2 regions of the Candidatus Sodalis pierantonii str. SOPE genome follow, and region 1 is predicted to be linked to the other one. Evidence: predicted binding sites of a transcription regulator. Region 1 holds the regulator's gene; the other holds the start of a gene.
What was found. The regulator CRP, encoded in region 1, controls carbon source genes, mostly activating them, when cyclic AMP is high. The targets are predictions, from matches to a motif close to ATGTGANNNNNNTCACAT.
Positions count from the first base shown of each region.

Region 1 (9,840 bases):
AGGCAAAACCGGAAGATATCCGTTATATCCCTAGCCGAGGAGTGACACCGGAACAGATGCGAGATCTGCTAGGGGGACAATATCTGAAATATCAGAAAAGCATACTCATCACGGGGCCGACAGGTACGGGCAAAACCTGGCTCAGTTGTGCGCTTGGTGAGCAGGCATGCCGGCAGCAATATAGCGTGCGTTACTGGCGAGTGGGTCGGTTGCTGGCCCATCTTCACCAGTGTCAGGTAAACGGGACCTATCTAAAACAGCTTAAGCAGTTAGAAAAAATAGAGTTACTGATCTTGGACAACGTGGGCCTAGAATCAATAAGTCCGATGCAGGCAACGATGCTGTTGGAGGTGATGGAAGATCGCTACGACAAAAGCAGCAGCATCCTGATCAGTCAACTGCCGGTGAAAAAATGGTATGGACTGATAGAAAACCCCACGACAGCTGACGCGTTACTCGATCGGTTAGTACACCCCAGCTATAGACTGGAACTTAAAGGCGAATCACTACGCAAAGAGCAAGGAGTAGCCAGCACAGGAAAAATAGACTAAACTCGAGTCAGAAGATGTGCGAACACGTGATCGAATATCACTGGAATGGGTGATCGGAAAATATCGGAATAACTGATCGGATGTCGCCGGAACAGCTGATCGGATACGTCGGAATCTGCAGCTTTTCTGCGCGGGCGGTTTTTCACGCGTCCGGCGCTGCGCTTTCAACCCCGGCATCAGGGACGTTTATCAAGACGCCATCGCTATCAGCCGGTCTGTGCCAGTACTGTCCTTCCGCCGGCTTGAGGCGGTTTTGCCCTCTCGCCGGCCACGGCGCTAGTTTGGCGGCGTATCGCGCAAACGGCTCGCGAGCCAAAAACCGTGCTGCGGCCACGCCACCGACGAAATCGTATGCATCACGCAGAGATGGAACAATATGCGCCGCAAATGACGTTCCATGAGCGTCACCGCCTGATCCTGCGGGCCATCAGTGTTGAAAATACCCGGATTTTCGGTGCTCGGGCCGTCATATTCCAGCCGTTGCTGACAGCTTTGCAGCGCCACCTCGCAAGAGGCCAGATAGTCTGGCCGCCAACGTATCGGTCAGCATATAGTGATCGCGCGCCAGCGTCGTCATGGCGTTGATGTGTTCGACAATGAACTGACTATGGGTGACCCATAAGCGCATATCGCTCAGATAGCGGGAATTGAACCCCGGCTCCTGCATCGCCTGGCTTAAGGAGGTGAACAAGGCATTGTGCGCTTGGTTGACCCGCATGCGGGCATAAGCCAGCGCGGGCGCGCCGGGGGCGGGCTGCAACAGCAGCCGCAACGCTTCCTGATCCCGCTCCAGCGCCTGATGGGCGTTTTTGCGCAACAGCCCGCTCTGCCATTGCGGCCACAGCCACAGCGTGCCGCCAAAGGCCAGCATACAGCCAATCAAGGTGTCCACCAGCCGCGGCAGCAGGAAATGCGCGCCGTTCAACGACAACAATTGCAGGGTATACACGGTCACCACCGTCATACCGGTCATCGACAGACCGTAATTTTTGCGCAGTACCAAATAGCCGGCCAGAGTCACCACCAGCATGTCGGTCAGGATGACGCCGTCGCCCATCTTTAGTTGAAGCGTACCCGCGGCAATCACCAGACCAGCCAGGGTACCCAGCGCCCGATGTTGTATACGCACCCGGGTCGTGTTGTAACCATTCTGACTGACAAACATGATGGTCATCAGGATCCAGTAAGGTTTCGGCAGATTGAACACCAGGCCCAAACTGCTGCCGACCGCCAGCATGAGGCCCAGGCGGGCGGCGTTACGCAGCGCCATCGATTTCAAGGAGCAATAACTGCGCAAGCGCCGGCCAGAACGGCAACCGCTGCTGGTTATCCGCCATCACATCGCGACGATAGAGGGGGCGCTGGGAACGCAACAGGCGATAGATGCGGCTGAAATGGAAATAGCAGAACTGGCCTACCGGGTTATCCGGATGGTGGCGGGCAATTTTTTCCAGCGCCGACAAGCCGGCATCCGCGGCAAACCGGTCAGGTTGGCGATGATAGAGAATATCGTCCGCCAGGACGCGCAGCCGGGGGCGACGATACGCGCGTTGTAGCGCAACACCGCCTCGGCGTGGCTTTGCTGCACCAGCTTTTGCACTTCATCCGGCTGATGCAGACTCACCGTGATATGCTCTTGCAGATCCAACGCGACCTGGAAGGCGTGCAGTAGTCTTTTGTACTGGCTGAGATGGTTGGCCGAGAGCATATGCAACTGCTGATACACTTGGGCAATCTGGTCGATGACCTTCTGCTGGCGGGCGAACAGCGGCGGTAGCGCACTGTTCGGATCGGTATGCTGAGTCAGCAAACTGTACTTCGCTTCGATATAATCCGCCAGTTCGCGGTAGAGCAGACTGAGCGCCTCGCGCATCGGCTGCTCTTGCCATAGCCGGAACCACAGCGCGTTAAACAGCCCATACCAGGCGGTCCCTGCCAGATAGAGCAGCGGCGGCAGCCAAAGCGGCACATTGCCGGTCAGCCCCAGGGTAAATACCGCGGCAATCAGCGATGCCGGCAGCAAGCGGCCGTGTAGCGGGCTTATTTCGCCGCTGACGCCGAACAGCAGCGCCAACCCCAGTATGACAAACGGCAGCGGCACGCCGTGCGCCAACAGCAGCTGGATGAAAATACTGCTCAGGGCGAACAGCGAGCCGCCGACCACCAGCCGCTTAAAGAAACGCTTATGGAGCTGATCAAGCCCGGCGATGTTGCAACAGGCGGGCACCAGCGAGAACAGCAGACCTTGCTGCAGGCTGCCGAACATCAGTCCGATGGCGACCGGCAGGCAAAGCACAATGGTCTGCCGCAGGGCATAATTCACTTCAGGGTGGTAGATGAGTCTGCGCCACATAAGTCAGCTAAAAAGGCATGGCCGTCCTGACCATGCCCGTGGTGAAAGGGGATTAGCGGGTTCCGTAAACGACAATGGTTTTACCGTGGGCAGAGATGAGATTTTGATCCTCAAGCATTTTCAAAATACGGCCGACCGTTTCCCGTGAACAGCCGACTATTTGGCCGATTTCCTGCCGGGTGATTTTTATTTGCATACCGTCCGGGTGAGTCATGGCGTCCGGCTGCTTGGCTAAATTCAATAACGTTTGCGCGATACGCCCAGTCACATCCAGGAAAGCCAGGTTGCCGACTTTCTCTGAGGTCACCTGCAGGCGGCTGGCCATTTGTGAAGACAGACGCATCAGAATGTCGGGATTGACCTGAATCAACTGGCGAAATTTCTTGTAGGATATCTCAGCCACTTCGCAGGCCGTTTTCGCCCGCACCCATGCGCTGCGCTCCTGCCCCTCTTCAAACAACCCCAGTTCGCCGATAAAATCGCCCTGATTCAGGTAGGAGAGGATCATCTCCTTGCCTTCTTCGTCCTTGATAAGCACTGCGACGGAGCCTTTGACGATATAGTAGAGCGTTTCTGCCTTTTCACCCTGGTGAATCAACGTACTCTTCGATGGATACTTATGAATATGGCAATGAGACAGGAACCATTCGAGAGTCGGGTCTGTTTGCGGTTTGCCGAGAACCATTCGCTGTTATCCTCTTTTGTCATCGCCGCCCTGTTTAGGAACGGTGTATTCCCTGTAAGGTAAGGTGTTATTATGATGTCGTTCCGTTCATAAACGGAACCTCGCAAGGGAATTTATCAGGGTCCAATGTTGGTGACGTTTCGATCGCTCTCTTGCTCTTTCACTGTCGGTGAGTTCGATCCTGCCTTGTTTTTTAGCATAGCTTTAAGAAACTGTCTTGTGTTGTCTCGCTTCAGCATGATGCATCTGCGGTTACATTGCCAGTTTGGCGGCAAAAAGGTAGTCTTTCACAAAGAATATTATCAGGAGTTAACGATATGCAAGCGCGAGTAAAGTGGGTAGAAGGGCTGTCTTTTATCGGCGAATCCGCCTCGGGCCACCAGATTATCATAGATGGCAACAGCGGCGAAAAGGCCCCAAGCCCAATGGAAATGCTGCTTATGTCCGCCGGCGGCTGTAGCGCTATTGACGTGGTTTCGATTCTGCAAAAGGGCCGCGCCGATGTGCGCGACTGTGAGGTCAAGTTAACCTCGACGCGCCGCGAGGAAGCGCCGCGTCTGTTTATCCAAATCAATCTGCATTTTATCGTCACCGGCCGCGATTTGACGGATAAGATCGTCGAGCGCGCTGTCGGCGGAAAAGTATTGTTCGGTCTCGCTGATGCTGGGTAAAGCCGCCAGTATCACCCACAGCTTTGAGGTACGTCGCCTCGACTGATCGCGCGGGGCGCGCTTGACTGCCGGGGCGCGGCGCTAAGCCGCATAATGCCTCACCCGATTGGCGCCGCGCGTCGTTCCCGCGCGCGGCGCCTGCGTGAAGCCGCTTAGCGAATCTGTTTCCCTTCCAGCAATTGCTTGACTAGCGGCGCCATGATCAGTTCCATCGCCAAACCCATTTTGCCGCCCGGCACCACCAGCGTATTGATATTGGAAATGAAAGATCCCTGCAGCATCGCCAGTAAATAGGGAAAATCCATGGCGTCCAGGCCGCGAAAGTGAATAACCACAAAGCTTTCGTCCAGCGACGGGATCGCTTTGGCGGCGAACTGATTGGAGGTGTCCACCGTCGGCACCCGCTGAAAGTTGATATGGGTACGGAAAAATTGCGGCGTGATAAAATTGATATAATCTTCCATGGATCGCACCACGGAATCCATGACCGCTTCGCGGGAGTGGCCCCGTTCGTTGGTATCGCGCATCAATTTCTGGATCCACTCCAGATTGACTATCGGCACCACCCCCACCAGCAAATCCACGTGCCGCGCAACGTCATTATGCTCGGTCACAACGCCGCCGTGCAGCCCCTCGTAGAATAGGACGTCGGTAGGTTCCGGCAGGGGCTGCCAGGGGGTAAAGGTGCCGGGGACCTGATTATAAGGAACCGCTTCGTCGTAGGTATGCAAATATTTGCGCGCCTGCCCGCGTCCGCTTTCCCCATAGTGATAAAACGTTCTTTCCAGAAGATCGAAGTTATTCGCATCCGGGCCGAAATAACTCACGTGCCGACCTAAATCGAGCGCTTTACGAATGGCCAAATCCATTTCCGGCCGGGTGAAGTGGTGAAAGCTATCGCCTTCCAACTCCGCGGCGCGAATGTTCAACTGTTGAAAGATTTTGCGAAAAGCCAGGCTGGTGGTCGTGGTCCCGGCGCCGGAAAAACGCGCCGTCTGGTCGGTGACTTTGTCGCCCTGAAAGCCGAAGCCGCCCAGGAAATCGCGCAGCGATTGCTCAGACTCCTTTGGCGCCAGCCGGCTCAGGTGTTGCAGCGGCGTTTTATCGGCGCGCAAAAACTCCAACTGGTGCTGGGCGAAGTAGCCAAGCTTGATGCCTTTCGCCAGCGACACCGTCCCCGACTGTGGCGGCAGGGTTCCGGCCAGGAGCTTGATAAGCGTCGATTTACCGGCGCCGTTGCGTCCCAGCAGACCGATGCGTGAACCGGGTACCAAGTTGAACTTGATGGAGCGTAAAATCAGGTTATCGCCATAGCCGGCGCTGACTTTTTCCAGGGTGAGCAGCGGATTGGGCAAATTTTCCGGCGCGCGGAAACTGAATTGAAAGGGGTTATCCACATGCGCTGGGGCGATAAGCTCCATTCTTTCCAGCATTTTGATGCGGCTTTGCGCCTGCTTGGCTTTGGTTGCCTTGGCGCGGAAGCGATCGATGTAGTGCTGCAAATGCGCCACTTTTTCCTGCTGATGCTGGTAGAGCGACTGCTGCTGCGCCAGTTTGGTGGCGTGCTGCTGCTCGAACGACGAGTAGTTGCCGGTATATTCATTTAGGGTCTGTTGTTCGATATGTAGCACCCGATTGATGATAGGATCGAGAAAATCGCGATCGTGGGAAATCAAAATAAGCGTACCCGGGTAATTTCTTAGCCACTTTTCCAGCCAGATGACCGCATCCAAATCCAAATGGTTGGTCGGCTCGTCCAGCAACAGCAGATCAGACCGGCACAGCAGGGCTTGCGCGAGATTAAGGCGCATGCGCCAGAGCCGCCGGAGAAAGCACGCACCGGCTGCGTCAGCTGCGGCTGGCTGAAGCCCAGACCGCTCAAAAGGTTGGCGGCGCGGGCGCGAATGGTCCAAGCGTTGATGGTGTCCAGTTTCCCGTGTAGCGTGGCGATGGCATGACCATCATTTTTTTCATTGGCAACAAGTAATTCAGATTCAAGCTGACGATATTCCCGGTCGCCATCGATAACATACTCCAGTGCCGGCACGTCAAGAGCGGGGGTTTCCTGATTAACCCAGGCCATCGCCCAGTTCGCGGGCAGGCTGACGCTGCCGGCGTCGGCGCTGAGTTCTTTTTTCAACAGCGATAGCAGCGTGGATTTGCCGCAGCCGTTTTTGCCGACCAACCCGACTTTTTGCCCTGGGTTGATCGTGGCGGTGGCGTTATCCAGCAGTACGCGGGTACCGCGACGAATCTGCAACGAGGAGAAAACAATCATAAAGCGCCGTCGTTAGAGTATGTTAAATTTACATAGTTGAATGTTAAACAGGATATCGCGTCCTGACGTTATCTTTGCGAAGCATGGTAGCGGAAATCCCGCTTCCTGACGACGCTTTGGAGGGGAATTGATCTCTGAGCCGCCCAAAGTTTTGCTATTGTACGCGCATCCTGAGGCCCAGGATTCGGTGGCGAATCAGGTGTTACTCAAGGCTGCGGCTACGCTCAGTCATGTCACCGTACATGATCTGTATGCGCACTATCCGGATTTTTTTATCGATATACCTCACGAGCAACAGCTGCTGCGCGATCACCAGGTGATTGTGTTTCAGCACCCGTTATACACCTACAGCTGTCCCGCGTTGCTCAAAGAGTGGCTGGATCGCGTGCTGACCCGCGGCTTCGCCAGCGGTGTCGGCGGCGACGCGCTGGCCGGCAAACACTGGCGGTCGGTTATCACCACCGGCGATGCCGAGAGCGCCTATCAGACCAGCGGCGCGTTAGGGGTGGAGATGGCGGATATCCTGCGTCCTTTCGCCCTGACCGCCGCGCTGTGCCGTATGCACTGGCAGCCGCCGATGATTATTTATTGGGCGCGGCGCGCCTCGCCCGCAGCGCCAGTGAATATGCGCGCTGGCTATCGTTACCGTTGCCGTCGGAGGGCGAACGCCATGGAGAGTAGTCCCTCTTTTCTGATTGCGGTGGTGCTGTTTCTTTTTGCCGCGGTGGTGGCGGTGCCTATTGCGCAACGGCTCGGCATCGACGCGGTGTTAGGCTACCTCGCCGCCGGCATCGCCATCGGCCCCTGGGGTCTGGGTTTTATTCGCGATGTCGATGAGATCCTGCATTTCTCGGAGCTGGGGGTGGTGTTTTTGATGTTCATCATCGGCCTGGAACTGAACCCCGCCAAACTCTGGCATTTACGGCATTCGATATTCGGTGTCGGAGCCGCGCAGGTGGCTATCACCGCGGCGTTGCTGGGGGCTGCGCTTACCTTGACGCTGGCAGGCGGCGCTTATCGGCGGCATCGGTCTGGCCATGTCCTCAACCGCCATTGCGCTGCAGTTGATGCGGGATAAAGGCATGAACCGCAATGAGGGCGGTCAACTGGGTTTCTCGGTGTTACTGTTTCAGGATATGGCCGTGATCCCGGCGCTGTCGCTTATCCCGTTTCTCTCCGGCGGCGGCGGCCACGGCGATTGGATGAAAATCGGCATCAAGCTGGCGGCGTTTTTCGGCATGCTGGTGGGCGGGCGCTATCTGCTGCGTCCGCTGTTTCGCTATATCGCCTCGGCAAATGTGCGCGAAGTTTTCACCGCTGCCAGCCTGCTGCTGGTGCTGGGAGCCGCGCTGTTTATGGATTTGCTGGGCCTGTCGATGGCCCTCGGAACCTTTATCGCCGGCGTGCTGCTGGCCGAAAGCGAGTACCGTCACGAGCTCGAAATTGCCATTGAACCGTTTAAGGGGCTGCTGCTGGGGCTGTTTTTCATTTCGGTCGGCATGGCGCTGAATCTCGGCATTTTGTATGTACATGTGCTGACGGTGCTGGCCGGGGTCGCCATACTGGTGGCGATAAAAGGCACGGTATTGTATATCCTGGCGCGGCTGTCGGGGCTTAAGCGCTCCGTCCGGCTGCAATTCGCCGGCGTACTCAGCCAGGGCGGGGAGTTCGCCTTCGTCCTGTTTTCGGCCGCCTCGGCGCAGAAAATCCTTACCGGCGATCAATTATCGTTATTGCTGGTGATTGTCACATTGTCGATGATTACCACGCCGTTAATGATGCAATTGATCGATCGTATCCTGGTCCGGCGCTATAATGCAGTTGAAGAGGACGATGAAAAACCTTTTGTCAACGACGACGAGCCGCAGGTGATCATTGTCGGTTTTGGCCGTTTCGGCCAAGTGATAGGCCGCCTGCTCATGGCGAATAAAACGCGCATTACGGTGCTTGAGCGCGATATCAGCGTCGTCAGCCTGATGCGCAGCTACGGCTACAAAGTTTTATTACGGCGACGCGACCGAATTGGAGCTGCTGCGGGCTGCGGGCGCGGAAAAAGCCAGCACCATCGTGGTCGCAGCCAACACGTCCGAAGATAATATGGCCATTATCCACCTTTGCCAGCAGCACTTTCCCCATTTGCAGATTCTGGCGCGCGCGCGTTGAAGCGCATGAGTTACTGCAGGCCGGCGTGTCGCGATTTTCACGTGAAACCTTCTCCAGCGCGCTGGAGTTGGGGCGCAAGGTGCTGCAATCGTTGGGTATGCATCCGCATCAGGCCTACCGGGCGCAGCAACACTTCCGCCGGCTGGATATGCGTATGCTGCGTGAATTGATGCCCCAACCCCAAGAGGAAGGGCGGCACAGTTCGCGCGTTATGGAGGCGCGGCGCGAGCTGGAGGACATTTTCCAGCGCGAGATGCAGCAGGAACGCAGGCTGCTCAACGGTTGGGGCGAGGATGAACAACAGGGGGAACGACCCAATGACGGCAAAGCGTAAACGCTTTATCGCTGGCGCCACCTGCCCCGTCTGCCACAGCGGCGACACGCTGGCGGTATGGCGCGAGGAGAATAGTGACCGGGTGGGCTGCGTCAAATGCGGCTATAGCCAGCGACAGGATGACGAAATGATTAGCGCGAAAAGACCGGATAAGGAACACATTATCGGTATTTTTCATCCGGAGTAGCGTGATTGACCGCTTTTTTACGGCTAAAGCTTACATACGTGCGGTTTTTGGTTAGAATCAGCGCCAAATTAGTTTCCAATGGTGGGAGATATCATGAAAGTAGTAAAAGATCGGGTGGTCAGTCTGGCCTACCAGTTGAGGACAGAAGACGGTGTATTGGTCGATGAATCCCCGGTGAGCGCACCGTTGGAGTACCTGCATGGTCATGGCTCGTTGATTCCCGGGCTGGAAAAAGCGCTGGAAGACCACGCCGCGGGCGACAGCTTTGATATCAGTATCGAAGCCAACGATGCCTACGGCCCCTACGATGAAAATCTGGTGCAGCGCGTGCCTAAAGATGTTTTTATGGGCGTCGACGAACTGGAAGTGGGCATGCGTTTCCTGGCGGAAACCGATCAGGGCCAGGTCCCGGTGGAAATCACCGAAATCGATGGCGATCATGTCGTGGTTGACGACAACCCTATGCTGGCCGGCCAGAACCTGAACTTCCATGTGGACGTCATCGCCGTGCGTGAAGCGACCGAGGAAGAACTGGCGCACGGTCACGTTCATGGCGAACACGGCCATGATCATGAGCATAAAGGCGGCGGTTGCGGCTGCCACTAAGCGCGATCGGCG
Region 1 covers NZ_CP006568.1:221,899-231,738, reverse strand. The annotation lists gene istB (IS21-like element ISSoEn3 family helper ATPase IstB) at 1-551, shown strand, start outside; partial or broken gene SOPEG_RS01310 (YccS/YhfK family putative transporter) at 828-2,904, opposite strand; gene crp (cAMP-activated global transcriptional regulator CRP) at 2,957-3,589, opposite strand; partial or broken gene SOPEG_RS01300 (OsmC family protein) at 3,907-4,306, shown strand; gene SOPEG_RS29045 (phosphoribulokinase) at 4,413-5,297, opposite strand; partial or broken gene SOPEG_RS30340 (ATP-binding cassette domain-containing protein) at 5,271-6,071, opposite strand; gene SOPEG_RS25835 (ATP-binding cassette domain-containing protein) at 5,960-6,538, opposite strand; partial or broken gene kefG (glutathione-regulated potassium-efflux system ancillary protein KefG) at 6,669-7,219, shown strand; partial or broken gene kefB (glutathione-regulated potassium-efflux system protein KefB) at 7,209-9,035, shown strand; gene SOPEG_RS01275 (YheV family putative zinc ribbon protein) at 8,995-9,222, shown strand; gene slyD (peptidylprolyl isomerase) at 9,316-9,828, shown strand.

Region 2 (9,840 bases), 1.2 Mb from region 1:
TCGGCGAAGGCCGTATCCCGAAAAAGCTGATGGACATTTTGCAGGGCGAGGCGTTGATGAACGACGCTTCCGGTCTGGTGTCGCTCAAGTTCGCCATTGCGGTCGCGATGGGGACGATGGTGTTTTCCGTCGGCGGCGCTTCGCTTGAGTTTGTCAAAGTGGCGGCAGGCGGTCTGCTGGCCGGCGTGGCGGTGACGTGGGGATACAGCAAGTCCCTGCGGCTTATCACTCGCTGGAGCGGCGGCGACGCCGCGACGCAGACAGTGCTGCTGCTGTTGCTGCCGTTCGCCGCCTATTTGATTGCCGAACATATCGGCGTTTCTGGCATCCTGGCCGCGGTGGCATCAGGTATGACCATCGGCCAGTCGGGCATAATACGCAACGCGCCGCTGGCGATGCGCCTGCGCGGCAATAGCGTCTGGGCGATGCTGGAGTTTGTGTTCAACGGCATGGTGTTTATTATGCTCGGGCTACAGCTGCCCGACATTCTTGAGACCTCCATCACCCAGGCTGAATTGGATCCCACTATCCAAACCTGGATGCTGTTTACCGATGTGATCCTTATCTACGCCGCGCTGATGGTACTGCGTTTCGGCTGGCTGTGGCTGATGAAACGCATCAGTTTACGCTTTATGACCAAGCGGCCGATGGTCTTCGGCGACTATAGCACCCGCGAGATTCTGATATCGTCTTTCGCCGGCGTGCGCGGCGCCATCACGCTTGCGGGTGTGCTGTCGATCCCCCTTCTGCTCAGCGACGGTTCGGCGTTTCCCTCGCGCTATCAGCTGGTGTTTATCGCCACCGGCGTGATTCTGTTTTCCCTGATCTGCGGCGTAATTGTTTTGCCGCTGTTGTTGCGCGGTATTCAGGTGTCCGACAAGGCGCAGCACCGCCAGGAAGAACGCATGGCGCGCGCGGCGGCGGCGGAAGTGGCCATTGAAAGCCTGCATAAAATGGAAGAGCGGCTGGCCAATAGCCAGGAAGAGAATATCGACGCTCAGATCCTAAATGAAGTTAGCGCCCGGGTTATCGGCAATCTACGCCGCCGGATTGACGGCAATGACGACGCGGACAGCGCGCTGCTGATTGAAAATCTGGAACGGCGCATGAGGCTGAATGCGCTGCGCGCCGAGCGCGGTGAATATTATCATTTACGCGCGCAGCAAAAAATCAGCAATGAAACGCTGATGAAGTTGCTGCACGATTTAGATCTGCTGGAAGCGCTGCTGGTAGAGCACGAATAAGCCGCGCGGTCGGGCGGGCGCTTTGGGCGCCCTCACGCACCTTCTGCCCGCTGTGCCACGCGGCTAGCGGGGGGCTTGCTGCGCCCCCCGCAGGCGCTCGCCGGGTAGCCAACGTTCGCGGCAGGCGACAATCCACGCCTGCGCGCCATGGGATAGATAGCTGTTCTGACGCCAGATAAGCCCGAGTTGCCATAGCATTTGCGGCATCAGCGGCAGCCAGAGCAGACGTTGACTATCCAACCGCCGGCAGAGGGGTTCCGGCAGCACCGCTAATCCGATATCGGCTGCAACCATCGCCGCCAGAAAATCCCACTGGCCGCTACGTACCGCAATCTGCGGCTCAATCCCGGCCGCATCGAAAGCGTCGAGCAATTGCCGGTAGAGCGAAAAGTCTTCGTTATAAATCAATACCGGCCACTCCCCCAGCAGCGTAAAGGGCACTTCCCGCCGCGTCAGCCACGGCGCGCGACGCGGCACTACCGCACACAGCGGATGACTGAACAGCGGCAGCGCCGCGAGGTCGGGGTCGACTTCGGCGGTCAACGCGGTCAGCGCCAGATCCAGTTCTCCGGCCAGCACCGCCTGCTGCATGGTGACGCCGCCAAATTCGGCTATCTCCAGCTCGATGCCCGGGTGAAGCTTTGTTGCCGGATCACCTCGACAAAATAGCGTAGCGTTCGGATGTCCATTCACTATTCCTGGATGGTATAATTTCTATGATATTAATTTATTTTCAGTAATATTTGCTAGCCGCCTACACTGTGAGCAATCTCACACTAATAAGGGTATTGCTATGCCGCTGACCGGGCGCCTCGTTATGCCGTCGCGTTGGGGTCGAGTGCAGGTGCCGTTGCAGGTGGCGCTGTACGTCGGGTTATTTGTGCTGGCGCAGCAGCTGGTGCTGCGCTTGCATTTGCCATTGCCGGCCAATATCGTCGGCATGTTCCTGTTATTGGCGCTTATTCTATTGCGCATCCTTCCCCTGCGTTGGGTGCGCGACGGCGCCCGCTGGCTGCTGGCGGAAATGCTGTTGTTCTTCGTGCCGGCGGTGGTGGCGGTGGTGAACTACACTCAGCTGCTGCGCGTGGAGGGATGGCGGATCTTTCTGGTCATCGCGCTGAGCACCACCTTGGTACTGGGGATCACCGCGTTGGTGGTGGACCGGGTCTATCGTTTTGAACTCTGGCTGGCGCGCGGGAAACGACATGAGCAGTGATTTTATGCTGGGGGCGCTGTGTCTGCTGGTCACGCTGCTGCTCTATTTCTTTAACAAACATCTTTATCGCCGTTTCCATCATCTGCCGCTGATGCCGCTGATTTTTACGCCAGCGGTGCTGGTCTTGTTGCTGGTACTGACCCATATCTCTTACCAGCACTACATGGGCGAGGCTCGCTGGCTATTATGGCTACTGGGGCCGGCCACCATTGCTTTCGCGGTACCGGTTTATGAAAATATGGCCATCATCCGCCGGCATTGGCTTTCCTTGAGCGCCGGGGTCATCACCTCTACCGTGGTGGCGGTGGGCAGCTCGGTGTGGCTGGCGCGGCTGCTGGCGCTGCCGGAAGTGGTGCAGCGCAGTTTGTCTGTGCGTTCAATCACCACCCCCTTTGCGCTAGCGGCGGCGGAGCGGGTGGCCAGCCGGATTTGGTCGCGCTGTTCGTGGTGATTACCGGCGTGTTCGGCATGGCGGTTGGCGATATCCTGTTTTTGCGTCTGTCGGTGCGTGCCGGCGTGGCGCGCGAGGCGGGATTAGGTGCCTCCTCCCACGGAGCTGGCACCGCCCGCGCTTATGAAATGGGGCAACGGGAAGGGGTGGTGTCCAGTCTGGTAATGCTGCTGGCAGGGGTGGTAACGGTGCTACTGGCGCCATTAATTGGTCATATCATGTGGTAGCGCCCGTCACCCCGGGCCGCGCCCCCTCTGGCGCGGGCAAAGGGGGCGCGCGTAACGAAGCGCGAGGTCAATGATCCGCGCCGGTTGAAATACCGATACCGGTCTGCGAACGGATGAATTGCGGCAGAAACAGCTCGCGTTCCCTCGCTCCCTGCGCCGAGTGATCAGTTATGGAAAACAGCCAAGTCCCGATAAACGCCACCAGCATTGAGAACAGCGCGGGATATTCATAAGGGTAAATCGGCTTGGCGTGCCCCAACACCTGCATCCAAATGGTCGGGCCGATAATCATCAGCACCACCGCGGTAATCAGCCCCAGCCAGCCGCCGACCATCGCGCCGCGCGTGGTCAGCCGGCGCCAATACATCGACAGTAAAATGATGGGGAAATTACAGCTGGCGGCGATGAAAAACGCCAGGTCCACCATGAAGGCGATATTCTGGTTTTCAAACAGAATGCCGAGACCGATAGCCACAAAACCCAGCACCACCACGGTAATTTTCGACACCCGCAGCTGGTCGCACCCCGTTGCGTTTCCCGCTTTAATCACGCTGGCGTATAGATCGTGGGAAACCGCCGACGCGCCGGCCAGCGTTAACCCCGCCACTACCGCCAATAATGGTGGCGAAAGCCTCCGCCGAAATAAAGCCGAGGAAAAAGTTGCCGCCCACCGCATTGGCCAGATGGATCGCCGCCATGTTGTAACCGCCGAGCAGCGCGCCGGCGCTGTCTTTGAAAGCGGTGTTGGCGCCCACTAACAAAATCGCGCCGAAGCCGATAATAAACGTTAGAAAGTAAAAATAGCCCATAAAGCCGGTGGCGTAGAACACGCTTTTACTCGCCTCGCGGGCATCATTGACGGTAAAAAAACGCATCAGGATATGGGGCAGGCCCGCCGTCCCGAACATCAGCGCCAGCCCCAGCGACAGCGCCGAGACCGGATCGGCCACCAGCCCCCCGGGCCGCATGATAGCCGCGCCCTTGGCGTGTACCGCCATGGCATCGGCAAACAGTCAGTTAAAGCTGAAACCGACGGTTTTCATCACCATCAGCGCCATAAAGCTGGCGCCGGCCAACAGCAGCACCGCCTTGATGATTTGTACCCAGGTGGTGGCCAGCATGCCGCCGAACAGGACGTACAACACCATCAAAATGCCCACCAGCACCACGACGACATGATAATTGAGGCCGAAAAGCAGTTGAATCAGTTTGCCGGCGCCCACCATCTGCGCTATCAGGTACAGCGCCACCATCACCAGCGAGCCGCAGGCGGAAAGCGTGCGGCTCGGTTTCTGCTGCAAGCGGTATGACGCGACATCGGCAAACGTATAGCGCCCGAGATTGCGTAGCCGTTCGGCTATCAAAAATAAAATGATCGGCCAGCCCACCAGAAAGCCGAGCGAGTAGATAAGCCCGTCATAGCAGGAGGTATAGACCAGCGCCGAGATACCGAGGAACGATGCGGCGGACATAAAATCACCGGAGATCGCCAGCCCGTTTTGCAAGCCGGTGATATTGCCGCCGGCGGTATAATAATCTTTGCGCGAGCGGGTCCGTTTCGACGCCCAATAGGTAATATACAGCGTAGCGGCGACAAACAGCACAAACAGGATAATGGCCTGTAGGTTAAGCGGTTGGCGCTCAACCGCGCCGTTGACCGTTTCGGCCTGGATGAGCAGCGGAAAGGCGACCAGCGGCGGCGCCACGGTCCAGAGGTATTTATTGGTCATACTGCACCTCGCGCAACAGCTGTTGGGTCAGACGGTCGAACTCGCCATTGGCGCGAATGACGTAAATACCGGTCAGTATGAAGGAGGCCACAATCAGACCGATGCCGAGCGGGATACCGCGCGTCACGCTGGTACCGGGATGCAGCGGCGTTCCCAGCCAGTCTGGCGCGAAAGCGATAAGCAGAATGAACCCGTAGTACAGCACCAGCATGATTAGGGCAAGCAACAGGGCGAAACGCTGGCGTTTACTCACCAGCTCTTGAAAACGCGGATTGCTCTGTATCCGTTGATAAATGATCGCATTCATCAGGGATTCTCCAGTGGGGTCAGAGGTACGGCAGAAAAAGCCACCCGAAGGTGGCGGAGGACTACGAAGGCAAGGTCAGAGAGTGTTTTTCTTCCAGCAGCTTTTCGACCACGCCGGGATCGGCGAGCGTGGAGGTGTCGCCCAGATTGCCGGTATCGCCGGCGGCGATTTTGCGCAAGATGCGGCGCATTATTTTGCCGGAGCGGGTTTTCGGCAGCGAATCGGTCCAGTGCAGGACATCGGGGGTAGCGATAGCGCCGATCTCCTTGCGCATCCAGGCGCGGACCTCGTTATATAATTCCGGCGTCGGGGTTTCGCCCGCGTTGAGCGTAATATAGGCATAAATTGCCTGGCCTTTGATGTTATGGGGGATCCCCACCACCGCCGCTTCGGCAATTTTCGGATGCGTCACCAGCGCCGATTCGATCTCGGCGGTGCCGAGGCGGTGGCCGGAAACGTTCAGCACGTCATCCACGCGACCGGTTATCCAGTAATAACCGTCCTCGTCGCACCGGGCGCCGTCACCGCTGAAATACATGCCCTTGAAAGTGGAAAAATAAGTCTGCTCGAAACGATCGTGATCGCCATACAGCGTGCGCGCCTGGCCGGGCCAGGAGTCGGCGATCACCAAATTGCCTTCGCCGGCGCCCTCCACCGGCGTGCCGGCGTTATCCACCAGCGCGGGCTGCACGCCGAAAAACGGCAGCGCCGCCGAGCCGGGTTTCAGCGCCATGGCGCCGGGCAGCGGGGTGATCATGAAACCGCCCGTTTCCGTCTGCCACCAGGTATCGACTATGGGGCAGCGGCCATTACCGATTTTATGGTAATACCATTCCCAGGCTTCGGGATTGATCGGTTCGCCCACCGAGCCCATGAACCGCAGCGACGTACGGCGGGTGCCGGCTATCGCCTTGTCCCCTTCGGCCATAAGCGCGCAGATAGCGGTCGGCGCGGTATAGAGGATATTAACCTGATGTTTATCCACCACTTGCGCCATATGGCTGACGTCAGGCCAGTTGGGTACGCCCTCGAACATGAGGGTAATGGCGCCGCAGGCCAGCGGACCATAGAGAAGATAGCTGTGGCCGGTTACCCAACCGACGTCGGCGGTACACCAGTAAATATCGCCGGAATGATAATCGAATACGTATTTAAAGGTCGTGGCGGCGTAGACCAGATAACCGCCGGTGGTGTGCAGCACGCCCTTCGGGGTGCCGGTGGAGCCGGAGGTATAAAGAATGAACAGCGGATCCTCTGCGCCCATCGCCACGGGCTGGCAGGCCTCGTCGGCGCCGTCGACGACGACGTGCCACCACACATCCCGGTCGGGGTGCCAGTCAATGGCATTGCCGGTACGGCGGAACACGATGACTCGGTTGACGCTCTTCACCGCCGGATGATTTAGCGCGTCGTCGATATTCTTCTTCAGCGGGATCTTCCGCCCGGCGCGCAGCCCTTCGTCTGCGGTCACCACCAATTTGGCGCTGGAGTCGATAATGCGGCCGGCGATCGCCTCCGGCGAAAAACCGGCGAAAATCACCGAGTGGACGGCGCCAATGCGGGCGCAGGCCAGCATGACCACCGCCGCTTCCGGCACCATGGGCATATACAGGGCCACCACATCCCCTTTACCGATCCCTTGCGCCTTCAAAACATTGGCGAAGCGGCACACCGCCTGATGTAATTCGCGGTAGGTAAGGGTTTTACTTTGGCTGGCGTCATCCCCTTCCCAGATAATGGCGATTTGGTCGCCTCGTTCTGGCAAATGACGATCGAGACAGTTGGCGGCCACATTTAATGTGCCGTCTTCAAACCAGCGGATATTGACATGGCCGGGATCGAAGGTAGTATTTTTCACCGTCCTGAAAGGGGTAATCCATTCCACAATCTGGGCATATTCCCGCCAAAAGGAATCGGGATTGTTGATGGACTGCGCATACAATTTCCGTTACTGCTCTGCACAAATCAGCGTACGTTCCGCCAGGCTATCGGGAATCGGGTAACGATGGGGTTGGCTCATAGTTTCCTCCTTGTATTTGTTAATGATATGTCAACCCTTGGTTAATTAAACCTCCCTGGATTGGCTTTGTTTCTTTTTTGCGCGACAGATCACGCATCGCCTATAAGGTCTCTGCACTTATGGAAAAAACATACCCCCGCCAGACCTGGGATAACAGGCATTAATGGCCCTCTCAGACCCTTTTCAGCGATATTTATCATTTTATTCTGTTTAAAAAGCGTATATAAAAGGCGGGTAGCGCGTCTGATGGCAGCGATTCAGCGCGTTTTCTATTACTTAACCCTTAAATAACAAATAGTTAAAGTTAATCTCCTGTAAAATACGTGAAATAACCGGAAAAATTGTCGAAAGCTCTTATAAATCAAGTCTTAACGAGACACCGCGTGTGCTCGGCGTTTTTGAGATTTTCGATTTATACCAACTTTTTAAAGCGCCCCCGCTTCGCATGATCATTAGAGGTGAATAAGTGAAGTCGGTGACGAAGATGGACAGGTGTTCGTCACGGTGGGGTCTACTATGGAAAGCACTATTGTTATGAAAAAGTTAAAAATAACGCTCGCCTGGCAAATTCTCGTTGCTTTAGTCCTGGGTATCCTGCTCGGTGCGGTACTCCATAACCAGGGAGAATTACGCGATTGGATGATTGCCAATATTCTTTCGCCGGCCGGGGATATTTTCATCCGCATGATTAAAATGATCGTGGTGCCCATCGTGGTCGCCACGCTGGTTGTCGGCATTGCCGGTATTGGCGATGCCAAAAAGCTCGGCAGTATCGGATTTAAAACCATCCTGTATTTCGAGATAATCACGACGCTGGCGATTATTCTGGGAATTACCCTCGCCAATGTCTTTCACCCCGGCCACGGGATTGATATGTCGACACTGGCGGTGGTGGATATCTCAAAGTACGAACAAACCACCGTTGCAGTGCAGTCCAGCGGCCATAGTCTGGTCGGCACCATTTTGTCGCTTATCCCGGCGAATATTTTTGCCTCGATGGCCAACGGCGACATGTTGCCGATCATTTTCTTCTCCGTCTTGTTCGGCCTCGGCCTGGCCTCTTTGCCGGAAAATACCCGGGCGCCGCTGTTAAATGTGTTCAACGCGGTCGCCGAGACGATGTTCAAAGTCACGCATATGGTGATGCGCTATGCGCCGGTGGGGGTTTTTGCGCTGATTTCGGTCACCGTGGCGACCTTTGGCTTCGCCTCGCTGCTGCCGCTGGCCAAGCTGGTGCTGTTGGTATACGGCGCCATTATCTTTTTTGCCCTGGTGGTGCTGGGGGCCGTGGCGCGGCTCTGCCGGTTGCGTATCTGGACGCTTATCTGCATTTTGAAGGAAGAGCTGATTCTGGCCTTCTCCACCGCCAGTTCAGAAAGCGTGTTGCCGCGCATTATCGAAAAAATGGAGGCGTACGGCGCACCGGCGGCGATTACCGGCTTCGTGGTGCCGACGGGGTATTCGTTCAATCTGGACGGGTCGACACTGTATCAGAGTATCGCCGCCATTTTCATCGCGCAGCTGTACGGCATTGAACTGTCGCTGGGCCAGGAAGTGGTGCTGGTGCTGACGCTGATGGTCACCTCCAAGGGCATCGCGGGCGTACCGGGCGTGTCCTTTGTGGTGCTGCTGGCGACGCTTGGCAGCGTGGGCATTTCGCTAGAGGGGCTGGCGTTTATTGCCGGCGTCGACCGTATCCTGGATATGGCGCGTACCGCGCTTAACGTTGTGGGGAATGCGCTGGCGGTGCTGGTGATCGCCAAATGGGAAAATCAGTACGACAGCGTGCAGGCGCTGGCGTATGAGAAAGAGATGTTGGCAACCAAAGACTGATTTTCGCGCGTCTTTCCGACCCGCGCCCCATGGCGCTATCGGGAGGGGGAATGCCGGCGCGAAGCAGAGACCAAAACGGCCCGATGTTAATGACATCAGGCCGTTTTTGTTGGACCGGTAATGAGGTGTCAAGGTGACCCGCGCGGCCAAGGCGGCGTGGAAAAACCCGCGGATCGACCCAGGTGCGTTGACGCCATCAGCCGCGGCGGTGCAGCAGCTTGTACAGCGCCGGAATGACCAGCATCGACAACAGCGGTGCGCTGACCATCCCGCCGACCATCGGTGCGGCAATGCGCTGCATCACTTCCAAGCCGCCGCCCCACATGATCGGCAGCAGGCCGGCCATAATGGTCGCAACTGTCATGACTTTCGGCCGCACGTGCAGCACCGCGCCCTCGCGAATTGCCGCCAGCAACGCCCGTTCGTCTAACTGACCTTGTTCGTCGCGGTGCTTGACCAGCGCGTGGTTAAGATACAGCACCATAATCACGCCGAATTCCGCCGCAACGCCTGTCAGCGCGATAAAGCCCACCGCGGCCGCCACCGACAAATTGTAGTTCAGCAGATAGAGCAGCCAGACGCCGCCAATCAACGCAAACGGCAGTGTGCCCATGATAAGCAGCGCATCACGTACCCGGTTGAAGGTGATATACAGTAGAACAAAGATAATCGCCAGCGTGAAAGGCAGTACGATTTTCAGCTTGGCGCTGGCGCGCTCAAGATACTCGAACTGCCCGGACCAACTGAGCGACACCCCCTGCGGTAGCTTGACCTGTTGCGTCACCGCGCGCTGCATCTCCTCGACGGCCGAT
Region 2 covers NZ_CP006568.1:1,386,116-1,395,955, forward strand. The annotation lists gene SOPEG_RS07120 (Na+/H+ antiporter) at 1-1,244, shown strand, start outside; partial or broken gene SOPEG_RS07125 (LysR substrate-binding domain-containing protein) at 1,308-1,880, opposite strand; gene SOPEG_RS07130 (CidA/LrgA family protein) at 2,038-2,460, shown strand; partial or broken gene SOPEG_RS07135 (LrgB family protein) at 2,450-3,138, shown strand; partial or broken gene SOPEG_RS07140 (cation acetate symporter) at 3,206-4,868, opposite strand; gene SOPEG_RS07145 (DUF485 domain-containing protein) at 4,858-5,175, opposite strand; partial or broken gene acs (acetate--CoA ligase) at 5,237-7,195, opposite strand; gene gltP (glutamate/aspartate:proton symporter GltP) at 7,730-9,028, shown strand; partial or broken gene SOPEG_RS07160 (efflux RND transporter permease subunit) at 9,225-9,840, opposite strand, start outside.
Region 2: a site for CRP is predicted at 2,004-2,021, ahead of SOPEG_RS07130 (CidA/LrgA family protein). Genes of this name have one in related genera too.